2 linked regions of the Ruminococcus sp. HUN007 genome follow. The protein of the gene in region 1 binds, or shares a complex with, the protein of each later gene. Links are inferred from orthologs where the notes say so. Each region holds a gene or a part of one and is shown in the gene's direction. Other genes may lie near its edges.

What was found. Proteins that work in one complex are often made in the same cells at the same time.
Region 2: the proteins of smc (region 1) and CC97_RS17610 are in contact, whole or in part, in a crystal structure (PDB 3ZGX), measured with the Bacillus subtilis proteins. The link is inferred for Ruminococcus sp. HUN007 from one-to-one orthologs.

Annotation. Positions count from the first base shown.
Region 1 is NZ_JOOA01000002.1:2,838,409-2,847,352, forward strand. Bases 1,838-6,001 are described here. They hold smc (chromosome segregation protein SMC), read left to right. Parts: upstream 1,838-2,237; coding sequence 2,238-5,801; downstream 5,802-6,001. Other genes in these bases: CC97_RS16395 (radical SAM protein), read left to right, coding at 1,838-2,257. Outside these bases: phosphate acyltransferase PlsX, read left to right, coding at 1-595; rnc (ribonuclease III), read left to right, coding at 597-1,283; CC97_RS21135 (hypothetical protein), read left to right, coding at 1,270-1,575; more of CC97_RS16395, read left to right, coding at 1,490-1,837; CC97_RS16405 (hypothetical protein), read left to right, coding at 6,086-6,313; CC97_RS16410 (hypothetical protein), read right to left, coding at 6,395-6,835; CC97_RS16415 (hypothetical protein), read right to left, coding at 6,861-7,268; CC97_RS16420 (AAA family ATPase), read left to right, coding at 7,632-8,944. UniProt on the Bacillus subtilis protein: Required for chromosome condensation and partitioning.
Region 2 is NZ_JOOA01000002.1:3,108,089-3,114,592, forward strand. Bases 2,593-5,572 are described here. They hold CC97_RS17610 (ScpA family protein), read left to right. Parts: upstream 2,593-3,711; coding sequence 3,712-4,434; downstream 4,435-5,572. Other genes in these bases: rpmB (50S ribosomal protein L28), read left to right, coding at 2,625-2,813; CC97_RS17605 (site-2 protease family protein), read left to right, coding at 3,062-3,703; scpB (SMC-Scp complex subunit ScpB), read left to right, coding at 4,434-4,982; ytfJ (GerW family sporulation protein), read left to right, coding at 4,999-5,572. Outside these bases: tsf (translation elongation factor Ts), read left to right, coding at 1-778; CC97_RS17590 (putative ABC transporter permease), read left to right, coding at 867-1,712; tRNA (guanosine(46)-N7)-methyltransferase TrmB, read left to right, coding at 1,729-2,403; more of ytfJ, read left to right, coding at 5,573-6,174; CC97_RS17625 (NAD(P)H-hydrate dehydratase), read left to right, coding at 6,174-6,504. UniProt on the Bacillus subtilis protein: Participates in chromosomal partition during cell division. May act via the formation of a condensin-like complex containing Smc and ScpB that pull DNA away from mid-cell into both cell halves.

The DNA of each region.
Region 1 (8,944 bases):
CATGCTTCTTGACGGCGGTGCAAATACGGAATGCCGTCCGGAAGCGCTTGTTCAGTTCGGACTTATGGGCTCGGCCTACATGGAAAAGGTAATGGGCATAAAGGAGCCGAGAGTGGGACTTCTGAACATCGGTGCCGAGGAGACAAAGGGACGTGAACTGGAGATCGAGACCTACAGGCTTCTCGAAAAGTCACCTGTAAACTTTGTGGGTAACATTGAAGCCCGTGACATGCCGTTCTCGAAGTGCGATGTACTCGTTGCTGACGGTTATACGGGCAACATTGCTCTGAAGCTTTACGAGGGCATGGGACTTTACTTCGGCAAAACACTTAAGAATATGCTCACGAAGAATCTGAAGACAAAGATCGCTGCAGGCCTTCTTATGGATCAGGTAAATGAATTCAAAAAGAAAATGGATTATTCCGAAGTCGGCGGTGCAGTACTCATGGGTATTCAGGGCACCGTTATAAAAGCACACGGAAGCTCGGACGGCAAGGCTTTCTACAATGCCATCCGTCAGGCTAAGGAGTGCGTGGAAACAGGAGTATCGGAACGTATATCATCATATCTTGAAATGCAGAAGGGAGCTGAATGATTTGACCGAGCTTGAGGAAAGTATAAAATACACTTTTAAGGATAAAAAGCTTCTGCATGAAGCGCTTTCACATTCATCATACGCAAACGAATGCAGAAGAAACCGCCGCAGCAACGAACGTCTTGAGTTCCTGGGCGACAGTGTTCTTTCCATCGTTGTGTCACAGTATCTTTTTGAGCATTTTTCGCATCTTCCGGAAGGCGAGCTTACGAAGATAAGGGCGTCGCTTGTATGTGAAAAATCTCTTCATATTTTTGCACAGAAGATCAATCTGGGAAAATATCTTCTTCTCGGCAAGGGTGAGGAAAACACAGGCGGACGTGAAAGAGCGTCGATACTTGCAGATGCTTTCGAAGCCCTGATCGCTGCGATATTCCTTGACGGTGGTCTGGAAGCAGCGAGAACACATATTCTCAGATTCATTCCGGAAGACATTGAAGCACAGAAGAATGCGGCTTTCAGCGACTACAAAACTATTCTTCAGGAAGTTATACAGCAGAATCCGGAGGAAAAGGTCGAGTACGTTATAGCTGACCAGACAGGTCCGGATCACAACAAGGCCTTTACAGTAAATGTATGCCTTAATTCCAACGTGATCGGTGTCGGTGTCGGACGCAGCAAGAAGGAAGCGGAACAGATGGCTGCAAAGGAAGCACTGAAACTGATGGGTTACAATGAAGCACAGTAATATTTCAGTTTTCATTCCGCATACCGGCTGTCCGCACATGTGCAGTTTCTGCAATCAGCACACCATAAGCGGTGCGGTGAAGCCGCCGACGGGTGATGAGGTGCGCAGGACCTGTCTTGAAGCGCTTTCATATATTAAGGACAGGAAAAACTGCGAGATAGCTTTTTTCGGCGGAAGTTTCACTGCCGTTCCGGAAGACTACCGCAATGAACTTCTTGAAAGTGTTCAGGAGTTTTTTAGGGGAAGACGGTTTCGGCGGTATACGTGTTTCAACAAGGCCGGACTGTATTGATGAAAACATACTGGAAAGCTTAAAACACTACGGTGTTACAGCCATCGAGCTCGGATGTCAGAGTATGGACGATGAAGTTCTGAAGCTCAATGAGCGCGGACACAGTGCAGATGATGTCGTTAAGGCATCGGAGCTTATCAGAAAATACGGTTTTGAACTGGGGCACCAGATGATGACCGGACTCTACGGTTCATCTCCTGAAAAGGACGGCATGACGGTCCGCAGGATCATCGCATTAAAGCCGGATACTGTAAGAATATACCCGACTGTCATACTCGAAGGAACAAAGCTTTCTGAACTTTTTAAGTCCGGCGAGTACAGAACGTACAGCCTTGACGAGATGGTGGGATATGTCTGCGGATACATGGAACGTTTTGAGGCTGCAGGCATAAGGATAATAAAATGCGGGCTTCACGCATCTGAAACGGTTGAATGTGAAATGGCGGGCGGCTATTATCATCCCGCCTTCAGGGAACTGTGTGAAAGCAGAAAATACAGAAACATTCTTGACGGAATGCTTTGCGGAGAAGGGGAGTACAGGATCGAGGTCAGACCTGAGCTCGTAAGCAAGGTGACCGGACAGAAACGATCAAACATTGATTATTTCAGTCAGAAGGGGATCAGAATAAAGATCGTTCCTTCGGACCAGAGGGAAGAAATAAATGTATTTAAAATCACTTGAACTCCACGGCTTCAAGTCCTTTCCGGATAAAGTTGTACTTTCATTTGACAAGGGACTTACAGGTGTAGTAGGGCCTAACGGCAGCGGAAAAAGTAATATTGGTGACGCGGTAAGATGGGTACTGGGCGAACAGTCCACAAAAACGCTCCGCGGAAACAAGATGGAAGATGTTATTTTTTCCGGTACTACAGCAAGAAAACCGGCAGGCTTTGCCTCTGTTACTCTTACGATAGACAACAGCACAGGCGAGCTCAATCATGATGACAGTGAAGTTGCCGTTACACGAAAGATCTACCGTAACGGTGACAGCGAATACAGAATAAACGGAAAAGCAGTCAGACTCAAGGACATAAACGAGCTTTTCATGGATACGGGACTTGGCCGTGACGGTTATTCTATAATCGGACAGGGACGAATAGCCGAGATCGTTGGTGCCAGAAGCACGGAACGCCGTGATATTTTTGAAGAGGCAGCCGGCATATCAAAATTCCGCTACAAAAAGGCAGAGGCTGAACGCAGGCTCACACAGGCACAGGATAACCTTAACAGACTCACGGATATTCTGTCCGAACTCGAGGACCGTGTGGGACCTTTGAAAAAGCAGTCGGAAAAGGCTGAGAAATTTCTTGTTCTCGCTGATGAAAGAAAGAAGCTTGAACTTTCACTCTGGATACACGACCTTGAAGAACTTGGCGAAGCACTGAAGAAAATAGAGGAGAATTCACTTATCTATACTGCCCAGTATGAAAACATCGTCAGTCAGGAAGAACGTGAAGAGCAGAGCATCAAAGAAGCGTATGACAAGATGCGTGAGATCACGCTGAAAATAGATGAGTACAAGCAGCTCATACTTGATGTGGAGCGTGAATCGTCAGATTACCGTTCCGGCATTGCTGTGTGCGAAAATGATATACGTCACAGTGAGGAGATGATCGCTTCTGTAAGAAGCAGGCAGGAAAACGAAGAGAACGCCAAAAAGGCAGTTGCCGAAAAGATGGCTGCTCTTAAAAACAAACTTTCCGAAGGCGAGCAGAAGGTGCGCGATACGGAAGATGAACTTCGTTCTGCTGAAAAGAGCTTTAAGGAGATCGAGGAGGAAGCCGGCAGGGCGGAGAAGGAATCCGGGGACCGTGAATCGAAGCTTAATGCACTGTACAGAAAACAGAATGACCTTAAGTTCACTATAGCATCAGCCTCATCAAGACGTGATGAACTTGACGGTCAGCTTGCCGGACTCGATGCACAGAACGAAGAACTGGCAAAAACTCTTGCAGGATATGAGGAAGATCTGCGTACAGCGAAGGAGACCCTTGATACCATCGAGGAGCGGGAGAAGGAAAGTGAAAACAGACTTGCCGGACTTTCGATGATGTACAAAAAGAAAAAGACTGCGTTTGACGAAAGGAAACAGCAGTTTGATGATCTTACTCTTGAACTGAGGGAAAAACAGCAGCGTGAGAAACTCTTAAGCGACATGGAAAACAGCATGGAGGGTCTCAACTACAGCGTAAAGGAAATACTGAAGGCTCAGAAAAACCAGCGTATTTCCGGTATTTACGGTACGGTGTCACAGCTCATAACCGTTGATGATGAATATACCACAGCGATAGAAACAGCGCTCGGCGGTGCTCTTCAGAACATTATCGTAAAGAATGAAGATACGGCCAAGAGATGTATCGCATTACTCAAGGAACTGCGAAAGGGCCGTGCTACATTTCTGCCGGTCACATCTGTAAAGCCGTATGATTTCCGTGAAAACGGCGTACGGAACGAGGACGGATTTGTAGCGCTCGGCGACGAAATCGTAGAAACTGATCCCGATTTTAAGAATATCATGAGCAACCTTCTCGGAAGAACGGTCATTGCCGAGGATATTGACTATGCTTCAGTAATTGCGAAGAAGTATTCGTACAGGTTCCGCATAGTAACACTTGACGGTCAGGTGATCAACGCAGGCGGTTCGTTTACAGGCGGTTCGGCTGTTCAGTCGGGCGGTATTCTTTCGAGAAAGAATGAGATAAATGAACTTGCCGGAAAAATAAAGGAACTCGAAGGCAGGGTCTCACAGGTAAGGGATGACGCCCAGAAGGTCAGAGCGGAAGCTGAAAAGCTTCGTCTTGATATCGAAGCGGAAAACGACACAAAGCAGAAATTAAACGAAGACAGAATGACGTTCCGATCAGAGATAAAGAGTCTTGAATCGATCTTAGCGCAGTCTGAGCAGCAGAACAGGAACTATACTGACAACAGACACAGACTTGAAAAGAACATCGCGGAAGCGCAGGAGCAGTTCTCGGCAGCATCTGAGGAACTTGAAAAGATAAATTCTGAACTTGAGGCAGCTCAGAGCGAGGCGGATTCACACCAGAGCCTGAAGGAAGGACTGGCGGAAAAGAGGAAGCAGCTTTCCGATCATCTGTATGAACTGAAGATCAGGTGCATGGAGGCAGAGAAAAACTGCGAATCCATAAAGCTGGAGATAAGCCACTGTGAAGCAGAAGCAGGAAATCTGAACCAGAGCGCAAAAGAGCTTGAAAGTCAGATCGCCGGTCATGAGAAGACCATAGCTGAAAAGCGGGCTGAAATTGAAAAGAACAGGGCACTGCTTGAAAAGGCATCAGGACAGACTGAAGTTTACAGGAGCTGTATAACCGCTTCCGGTGAGCAGCATGATAAATATGAAGCTGCTGTTTCGGAAAAACGTGCAGGAATAAAGAAACTCGGCGAGGACAAGGAACGTCTTTCACGTGAGATGTCGAGGTTTGAAGAAAAAAAGGTAAATACACAGAGGGATTACGACAGCATAATCACGCGTCTGTGGGAAAATTACGAACTTACACGTACTGAGGCGGAAAATCAGGCGGAAAAGCTTGAAAATGTCGGACAGGCTCAGAAAAGACTTGGCGAAGTTCGTAATTCCATAAAGGCTCTCGGCAGCATCAACGTTGCGGCTATTGAGGAATACAAGGAAGTATCGGAACGATATGAATTCCTTTCGACACAGCTCAAGGATGTCGAGAATTCCAAGCGTGAGCTGGAAAAACTCATCGAGGAACTCACCTCGGACATGCAGAGGATATTTGCCGAGAACTTTGCTCTTATCAACAAAAACTTCAAGGAGATCTTCGTCGATCTGTTCGGCGGCGGCAAGGCCGACCTCGAACTGACCGATCCGGACAACATTCTTGAATCAGGTATCGAGATCAAGGTAGCCCCTCCGGGCAAGGTCATTAAGAACCTTATCTCGCTTTCCGGTGGTGAGCAGGCTTTCGTTGCTATCGCTATCTACTTTGCTATTCTTAAGATCAGACCTGCACCGTTCTGTATCCTCGACGAGATCGACGCAGCGCTTGATGAAGTAAACGTAAGAAAGTACGCTTTCTACCTTAAGAATTTCGTAAGCACAACACAGTTCATCCTCGTAACCCACAGAAGAGGTACAATGGAACTTGCCAACGTCCTCTACGGCGTTACAATGCAGCAGAACGGCGTGTCCAAACTGCTTAAGATGAATCAGGTGGATATTCCGGATGAAAATGAATAACCCGCCTGCGGCGGCCTATACTATCGAAAAACCGGACTGTCTTCCGACAGCCCGGTTTATTTATATATATCCTTGCAGATCCGCAAACTACGTTTGCTCATAAGCATATCGGCTAATAGTAAACGAAAATTATTCGTTTACTGTAATTGCTGCCGTAGGCAGCGACCGTATTTCTGATGCGTTTTTCGTTGACACAGATTGTTACTGATGTTATAATAAAAATGAAAACAGAAATCGTTAATAATTCAAGTTATGAATTACGAATAATCAAGGGGGCAATGTTTATGACAGTACAGCAGCAGGCTCATGTTATGATAGATAAACTGAATGTCAACGGATTGAATTATATAATAAATGTATTGAATGAACTGGATTCTGATAACTGGATCGATCAGTCATCCAAAAAAATAATAGATTCTGTTCATTCAGATGAAAAAAAGGAAGCTTTTCATCGCCTTGAAGAACGAAGGAAAAAATACGAATCGTTTGGTATTACGCTTACGAAAAGGTAAAGTCCACCTTACGGCGGACTTTACTATAAAAAAACGGGCTGTCTTATGACAGCCCGTTTTGAAGGTGCGTACGGCATTCTATTACGTAAATTCACTGTTTAAAACTCGACATTCAGCAGTTTCGTCATTTACTAATAGCTGAATGTTAAAGTCGGTATTAATAAGGTGACCATAATCGTCTGGTACCGAACAATGTCCCATTACTCTTATATTGAAATAATCGTTGCCGTCATTCCCTATAGGTCCTGCTACGTCAAAATTTATATATTTTACAGTACCAATTACAATATTTACAGCATCAATTGCTTCTAAAGTTGCTGTAACATAGTTTGAAGCAGCTTCCTGTGCATCTGGATACGTCAGTTTCGTTTTTTCAGTAACTGGTGGTTCAGTCTGCACTGGTGCCTGTGTTACTTGTTCGGTATTGGATGAAGAATTTGTATCTTCATCACCGCATCCGGTAAATAAAGTAATTGAAGATATAGATAAGAACATAGCAAGTGTGATTAGTCTTTTTTTCATAGTAAAACCCCCACATTTTAAAATATCAGTTAATTAAACCCCTTCTTGTACAGTTAGTACAAAATCCATTTAGTGCATTGTTGGCTTCTGTTATATCACAACCACAATTTGGACATGTAGTGATTATGTTGTTACTGTCCAATTGGGAGACAAATTTTGTTTCAGAATTCTGATAAATAGTTAAAAAGCGATTATAAAGACTCAAAGCTGTATCTTCGCCAATCTCATTATATGCTTTATCGAGTATTGAGATACATTGGTTTTCGAATTTAGTGTCTTTGATGCTACATGTTTTTAATAGATATAACATTGCTTCGGCAAACTTACCTGTTTCAATTTCATCAGCAGTGTACTCTTTATTATCGGATTTAGCGATATCCTCTCGCAGATAAAGAGATAATTGCATAGCGATTTCATTATGAAAATTGAACATTCTTACTCCTCCCAATAAATAGACTTATCAATTTTCAACAACAATCCGGATTGTTGTTTACAACTACATTGTATCAAAAAAAATCAATGGTTTTCGTGCAAAAAAGCAAAATCGTCATAATGCGCAAATATGAATGCCATATTTATATGAAGTATCTGATGTTTTAGTATGCAATTAAAGTAAAGAAATAAAATCACATTGGGGAATATATGTTTTATCTCTTAAGGTGTTTAATAATAACCCGTATAATTTCTTAAAGCTACTGTAAGTGAGATTTGATTTTTTGCTGTAGTATAGATTTTGAGCATGATTTATTGTATAATGAAATAGTAAGTGAAAATCATTCAGGAAAGGAGCTCTGTGATGGGACTTTATTTGAATCCGGATAATGAAAAGTTTAAGAAGATAGTTTCAAGTGAGATCTACATTGATAAGACGGGTCTTCTGAATATGACAAACAGGTTGTTTCGTGAGGAAAAGAACTGTATTGCAGTAAGTCATGCAAGACGTTTTGGAAAATCACAGGCGGCAAGAATGATCGATGCTTATTACAGCAGAGGGTGCAATTCTGAAGAACTTTTTGCCGGACTTGAAATATCCGAATCTGCGGATTATAAAGAACACCTTAACAGGTATAACGTTATTCATTTTGATATATCTTCGTTCGCAGATGAATATAAAGAGACGATCGTAAGTGAACTTAAAAGATATCTTTATGATGATCTGAAAAAGGAATATCCTGATGTTGATTACAGTAAGACAGTATCATCAGTGCTTTATCAGATTTATGAGAGTACGAAAAGCACTGGCTGTACAGGGATAAAATTTGTTATTGTAATCGATGAGTGGGACTGTATCGTAAGAAATTTTTCAGACAGTCCGGAAATCGTTCATGAATATCTTCAGTTTCTTCATTCGCTTTTCAAGAGCAATGAATCGCAGGCGTTTCTTGGAATCGGATATATCACCGGTATTTTACCGATAAAAAAAATTGAAAATGAATCTGCGCTGAATAATTTTATCGAATATACCATGACTGATCCGGATGAAACGGCTTCGTATTTCGGATTTACAGAGGAAGAAGTAAGAAAACTGTGCCAGAGCTACAATATGCCGTTTGATTCTGTGAAAGAATGGTATAATGGTTATGTTTTCGAGAACTTCCATATGTATAATCCGGATTCGGTATGCCTGGCGATGAAAAAACACAAGCTTAAATCATACTGGAAAAATACATCAGCATTCACCTCGGTAAACAGATATATCAGCCTTAATTTTGACGGGCTGAAGGAATCTGTTATAACAATGCTTAACGGAGGCAGAGTATCAGTAGATACAGAAACGTTTCAGAACGATCTTTCTGTTATTAATTCCAGAGATGATGCACTGACTGCGCTCATTCATCTTGGATATCTCGGATATGACAGTGAAAGAAAAAAAGCATATATTCCAAACTATGAAGTTGCTGTTGCTTTTAAATCAGCTCTTGCTACAGGAAACTGGACAAAGATAGCAGATTCGATACAGAAATGTGAGGATCTTTTATGGGCAACCATAGATGGTGATTCTTCAAAAGTTGCTGAACTTGTAGCACTGGCACATGAGGCGTATACTTCAGTACTGAAATACAATGATGAAAACTCACTCAGCTGCGCAATAACCATGGCTTATTTTAC
Region 2 (6,504 bases), 270 kb from region 1 along the record:
AACACAGGCTAAGAAGAGCGGCAGAGCAGCTGCTGAAGGTGTTGTAACAGCTATCGTAAACGGCAATGTCGGCGTACTTGTTGAAGTAAACACAGAAACAGACTTCGCAGCTAACACACCTGATATCAGAGACTTCGTTGCTGCAGTTGCAAATACAATCATCGAAGCTAACCCGGCTGATGTTGAAGCTCTCAAGGCCTGCAAGCTCAGCGGCAGCGACAAGACAGTTGATGAAGTTCTCACAGAACTCGCTGGTATGAAGATCAGAGAAAACATCGTTATCCGTCGTTTCGTAAGATTCGAAGGCAAGCTCGCTTCATACATCCACAACGGCGGCAGCATCGGCGTTCTCGTTAAGATGGAAACAGAACTCCCTGCAGATGCAGTTGCAGTTATCGGTAAGGACGTTGCTATGCAGAGTGCTGCTCTCGGCGCTGCATACGTTACAAGAGAAAACGTTCCTGCTGACGTAATCGAAAACGAAAGAAAGATCATGAAGATCCAGATGGCTGAAGATCCTAAGATGGCTAACAAGCCTGATCAGGTTAAGGACAAGATCATCGACGGTAAGGTTGAAAAGTTCTTCAAGGAAAACTGTCTCCTCGAACAGGCATTCGTTAAGGACGACAAGCTCTCAGTTCAGGGCTACGTTGATGCAGAAGCTAAGAAACTCGGCGGCACAATCAAGGTTGTTGACTGTGTACGTTACGAACGCGGCGAAGGCATCGAAAAGAAGGTTGACGATTTCGCAGCTGAAGTTGCAAGCATGACTAAGTAATAGCTTTCCTTTGCGGTTGACACTTTCTATATTATCAAGTATAATATAGAAAGTGTTTTTTTTATTTATGAAAAAGGGAGGACGGAAGATGCAGCATATATATGTAGGCTTCCTTCAGAATACAGTTTTTGAACTGTTTTTTTATTTTTTATGGTGGTCAGTATTCGGCTGGTTCCTTGAGGTCGTTGACCGTACACTTGAGACCGGAGGATTTGAAAACAGAGGATTCCTTAACGGTCCCATATGCCCGATATACGGATTCGGTGTCATTATAATCACACATGTACTTGCCCCTCTTAAGGGTGACTTTCTTGTCCTGTACGTTCTTTCAGTTGCTATCTGCACAAGTTTTGAACTGTTTGTCGGAGTGCTGATGGAAAAGACATTCCATGCGAAGTGGTGGGATTATTCCGAGGAAAAATTCAACTACCGCGGATTTATCTGTCTTCGTATCTCACTTCTGTGGGGAGTAGGTTCGGTACTGGTGATATGTGTGGTGCATCCGCTCATTGAAAAGCTCGTGGCAAAAATACCTTATCTGGGCGGAAATATTTTTGCGGCTGTTGTAACGACGATCATTGTTATCGATATTATTGCGACACTGTCTGATATCCGTCAGTTCAATATGAGACTTAAGCAGGTCGATTACATTGCGACACTGCTTCATGACAAGTCGATCGCACTCGGCGAAAACATCTCGGATGAAGTACTTGTCTTAAATGCCAAGTACGAAAAGCTTTCCGAGCAGATAAAAACTTCACGTATCGTAAGGGCGTTTCCGACTATGAAACCACTTAATTACACACGTACATTCAAAGTCATCAAAAGCAGGATAAGCAATAAATTCCGTCCTGAAGACTATGACGAGAAGTATGAAAACACAAGATTACTGATCGAATCAGTTCCTGCTGCGGGAACTGACGACAAAAACTGAAAGGCATGAAATAATAATGAGGATCAGAAGAAAACCATGGGCAAGACCTGAACTTGAGGCCTGCGAATTCTGTGTAAAGGATCCGGGTGCACTCAAGGGAAAGTGGAGACAGAGCTTTGCAAAGGATCAGCCGCTTTACGTTGAACTTGGCTGCGGAAAAGGTGGTTTTATTTCACAGGTATCTGCGGCAAATCAGAATATTAATTATGTGGCTATAGATATCAAAAGCGAAATGGCTGCCTATGCACGAAGAAAGACTGTTGCCGAGTTTGAGAAGGCTGGTATCGGTAAAATCGAAAATGTCAGGCTTCTGGTACACAACATAGAGAACATTGATGAAGTGTTTGACGAGAATGATAAAATCGACCGCATTTACATCAATTTCTGCAATCCGTGGCCGCGCGGAAAGCATAATAAGAGAAGACTTACTTATCCGAAAAAGCTTCTTCGTTACAGAACCTATCTTAAAGAGGGCGGCGAGCTCTGGTTCAAGACCGATGATGATGAGCTTTTTGCCGATTCACTTGAATACTTTAAGGAAACAGGCTACAGCATAAAATACATTACCTACGATCTGCATGAAAGCGGTTTTGAAGAAAACACAGTAACTGAACATGAAAAGATGTTCTCGGATGAAGGCATAAAAATCAAGTTCCTTATAGCCGTTCCGGGAGAAATTGAGAAGAACTGACAGATCGGTACGGCATGAAAATAATCCTTCCTTCTCTGAAAAGGCGGGGAACAGCTAAAAAACTTTGAAAAAACTCTTGCAATTTAATCTGAAATATGATATAATTATCAAAGCGTTCCTGAAAACTCTATATGTTTTGGGAATGTTGAAAATGTATTGAGTTTTCAGCAACGCTGATGTTTCATCGGAAACATCAAGATTTGTTTAAGGAGGTGCGCAAAATGGCAAAATGTGAAATCTGCGGAAAGGGCGTTACTTTTGGTATCAAGGTTTCTCACTCACACAGACGTACAAACAGAACATGGAAGCCAAACGTAAAACGTGTTAAGGCAATTGTTAATGGTACTCCTTGTCATATATATGTATGCTCAAGATGTCTGCGTTCCGGCAAGGTGACTCGCGCAGTCTGATTGATTACCAGAATAACTAAATCTGATTCACTCTTCTGATAACAGAAGAGTGAATTTTTTTTACCTCTGAAAACTGGAATAAACAGGCATTTTCCTTGATTTTTTAATGAAATTAAAGTAAAATAGAAGTGTATATATTATAGCAAACGAAAAAGAATCCAGTCATCATCAGCCGTTTCCGCATCAGAGAAAAACCTGACGGATCTGTATTTTACGTTTGCTTTGTAAAAAAGGAGTTACGTACATCTATGTATGATTTTAGCATAATGCGTATTGCTATAGGAGCACTTATGGTGTTCACAGTATTTCCGGTAAGACAGTATGCAAGAAACTGGATGGCTGTAAAGCTCGGTGATGATACTCCTGAAAAGGAAGGAAAACTGACCCTCAATCCTTTTGCTCATGCTGATCTTTTCGGTATTATATTCATGATACTGATAGGATTCGGATGGGGCCGTTCCGCTACCATCAATCCGTCCAACTTTAAATGTAAGAACAAAAAACTCGGTATGCTGGCAGTTTCGTTTGCAGGACCGGTTTCCAATCTTCTTTTTGCCTTCATAATGTCGTTCCTTTATGTATTGGCTGGCTATCTCAGATGGGGCCACACTGCGTTACAGATAATAAGCTATATTATGATACTTAATCTTAATCTGGCACTGTTTCTTCTGCTTCCGGTCCCGGGATTTGACGGAGGTGACATACTCATGCAGTTCCTTCCTGCGAAGTTTCTGTGGAAGATCGCACCTTACCTTCGTTACATTTCGCTCGGACTTATACTGCTCATACTGTTCGGACCTTTAAGGGGCGTTATAGGAATTGCTGTACAGTATGTCGCATACTTCCTGCTTAATATCTCCGACCTTATCTGTTCGCTGTTTTTCAGGTAATTCTGACTATGGAAAAGCTTTCGTTTAAACTGGAGATATTTGAAGGTCCGCTGGATCTTCTTCTTCATCTTGTCATCAAGCACAAGCTTGATATAAATGATATTGAGATATCAAAGCTTCTTGAACAGTATCTGCTCTATCTTGATCAGTGTGCTGAACATGATCTTGAACTGGCCGGCGAATTTCTTGAAATGGCTGCCAGACTCATCTACATCAAGACCCTTGCCCTGCTTCCTGCTCCGGAGGAAGAGGAAGAGGAGAAAAAGGCACTTCAGGGAGCTCTTATTGAATATGCGCTGTGTAAAAAGGCGGCAGCTGCGCTTGCGGAACTCTACTGCGGCGGTGACATGTTTGTAAGGAAACAGGCCGTTATAAAAGCAGAGTCCGATTATCAGCGTGTACACGAAGCGACCGTACTCCGCGATGCCTTCCTTGGCATGCACGTTAAAAAGATCCCTGTGCGTGACCAGGGACCTGATGAAAGATTCAGGGTCATCGTCAAGCACAAGATGTATTCCGTGACGACCAAGGTCATAAGTATTCTCAAACAGCTTTACAAAACAGGTACAGCTGATATGGAAGGGCTTTATGACGGTGTTACGGACCGCTCCGAACGAGTGGCAACGTTTCTTGCCGTTCTTGAGCTTACAAAGTCGGGACGTATCTACATAAGCGATGATAACACTACTATCACATTTATAGGAAAACGAAAAGAGAGGAAAAGTTCATAATGAGCTTTGTTGAAAATATTTCTGCAGTAGAGGCTATTCTGTTTGCATACGGTGAGCCTGTTCCGAAGGCAGTGCTTTCAGAAGGAAGCGGGATCGACCAGGAGTCGCTTGAAAAAATAATCACACTTCTCAATGACCGCTATGATGAAACGGGTTCGGCACTTCAGGTGCTTAAGCTTGGTGATTCCTATCAGCTTGCCACAAGGCTTGAATATGCACCTGCGGTAAAGAAGGTCTTTGAGACAGGACGAAATGCTGCTCTGTCAACTGCTTCGATGGAGACGCTTGCAGTGGTGGCGTACAACCAGCCTGTTACCAAAAGCTTTGTAGATGCAGTACGAGGCGTTGACAGCTCTGCTGTTATGCAGAAGCTTGCCGAAAAGGGACTTATTGAGGAAGCAGGACGTCTTGACGTTCCGGGAAGACCGATCTCCTACAGGACCACGAGGAATTTTCTGAGGTGTTTCAGCCTCGCTTCACTCGATGAACTTCCTCCGCTCAAGGCGATGCAGTCAGATCAGCTTCCGCTGCCGGAAGGTGATGAATAAACGGGGTGATCATTAATTGCTTGTTCTGATTGTGATCCTCCTTGTTTTCGCTCTGCTTTTCAATATCTGCGCCTGCGTTGACCTAAGGTACACCGGCGGCGAGTTTTACTACAGTGTAAAATATCTTTTCATCGAGATCCTTTCTTCCGATAAACCGAAGAAGAAAAAGGAGAAGAAAGAAAAGAAGTCAAAGAAAAAGAAGAAAAAAGCAGAAAACGAAAAAACTGAAGAGGACGGAAAAGAGAAAAACAGTAAAAAAACAAAGAAGAAAAAGAAATCCGTAATAAAGGAATATCTTGAGAATTTTGCTGCAGTGGTCGATTTTATAAAGTCGTCCATGAATGATATTCTCGGACTTACGCGTAAAATAAAAGTTTCACGTGTCTGTGTTGACTGCCTGGTGGCAGATGAGGACGCTTTTTCATGTGCAGTAAATTACGGCGTGCTCAGCGCCGGAGTCTACAACATACTTGCGTTTGTTTCATCGTATTTTAAAACGGACATAGATCATGTAAACATAGGACTTAAGTACAATGAAAGCAGCAAAAACAGTGTTTATGATTTCAGCACAAAACTTAAGCTGAAGCCCGGCTCGGTACTTATAGCCGGTATCGGAATACTGATCAGCTTTATCAAGCTTCAGATATTAAAAGAAAAGGATAAGGAAAAAACAAATAATACAGTTTCAAAGGAGAAAAGAAATATGGAAAATCATCCGGTAAATAATTTAATGGGTACTGCCATAGACAAGATCAGGGAAATGATAGATGTAAATACTATAATCGGCAATCCTATCGAAACATCAGAAGGGGCAACTATCATTCCTGTATCAAAGGTAACATTCGGTTTCGCTTCAGGCGGTTCCGACCTTCCTTCAAAGCAGCCTAAGGAACTCTTCGGAGGCGCTGCCGGTGCAGGTGTATCCGTTCAGCCTCTTGCTTTTATCTGTGTTTCACCTGACGGAGATGTAAAGCTACTTCAGATGTCAGTCAATGCTACAAAGGAAAATGCAATGATCTCAACACTGCCGGATATTATAGATAAATTCTCAGGCCTTGTAAACGGCGGAGAGAAGAAGGAAAAGCCTGAAAAGCAGGCTAAGGTAAAGAAACGCCAGGCAAAGAAAAACGCAGTTATGAATGAGGATGACTTTGAAGACGTTATCGACCTCGATGAAGCTGAAGAAGAATAATGACTAAACAGTCCGTAAACGATCATTTCTTCACTGTGACAGACAGGGAATTTGTGAAAAGGCACCTTGTCAGACGCAGCACAGATTCACACAAGGGAACTTACGGAACTCTGTTAAGTGTTACAGGATGCAGGAATATGCCCGGAGCAGCGGTGCTTTCAGGGAAGGCGGCTCTCAGGTCAGGGCTCGGACTTCTCAGACAGTGCGCTGTTCCTGCATACATCGGTACAATGGCCGCTGCATTTCCTGAACCGGTATATATACCGGTGAAATGTGATAAGGACGGGTACTATACAGAAGAAAACGCAGAGATGCTTATTGCAGCTTCAG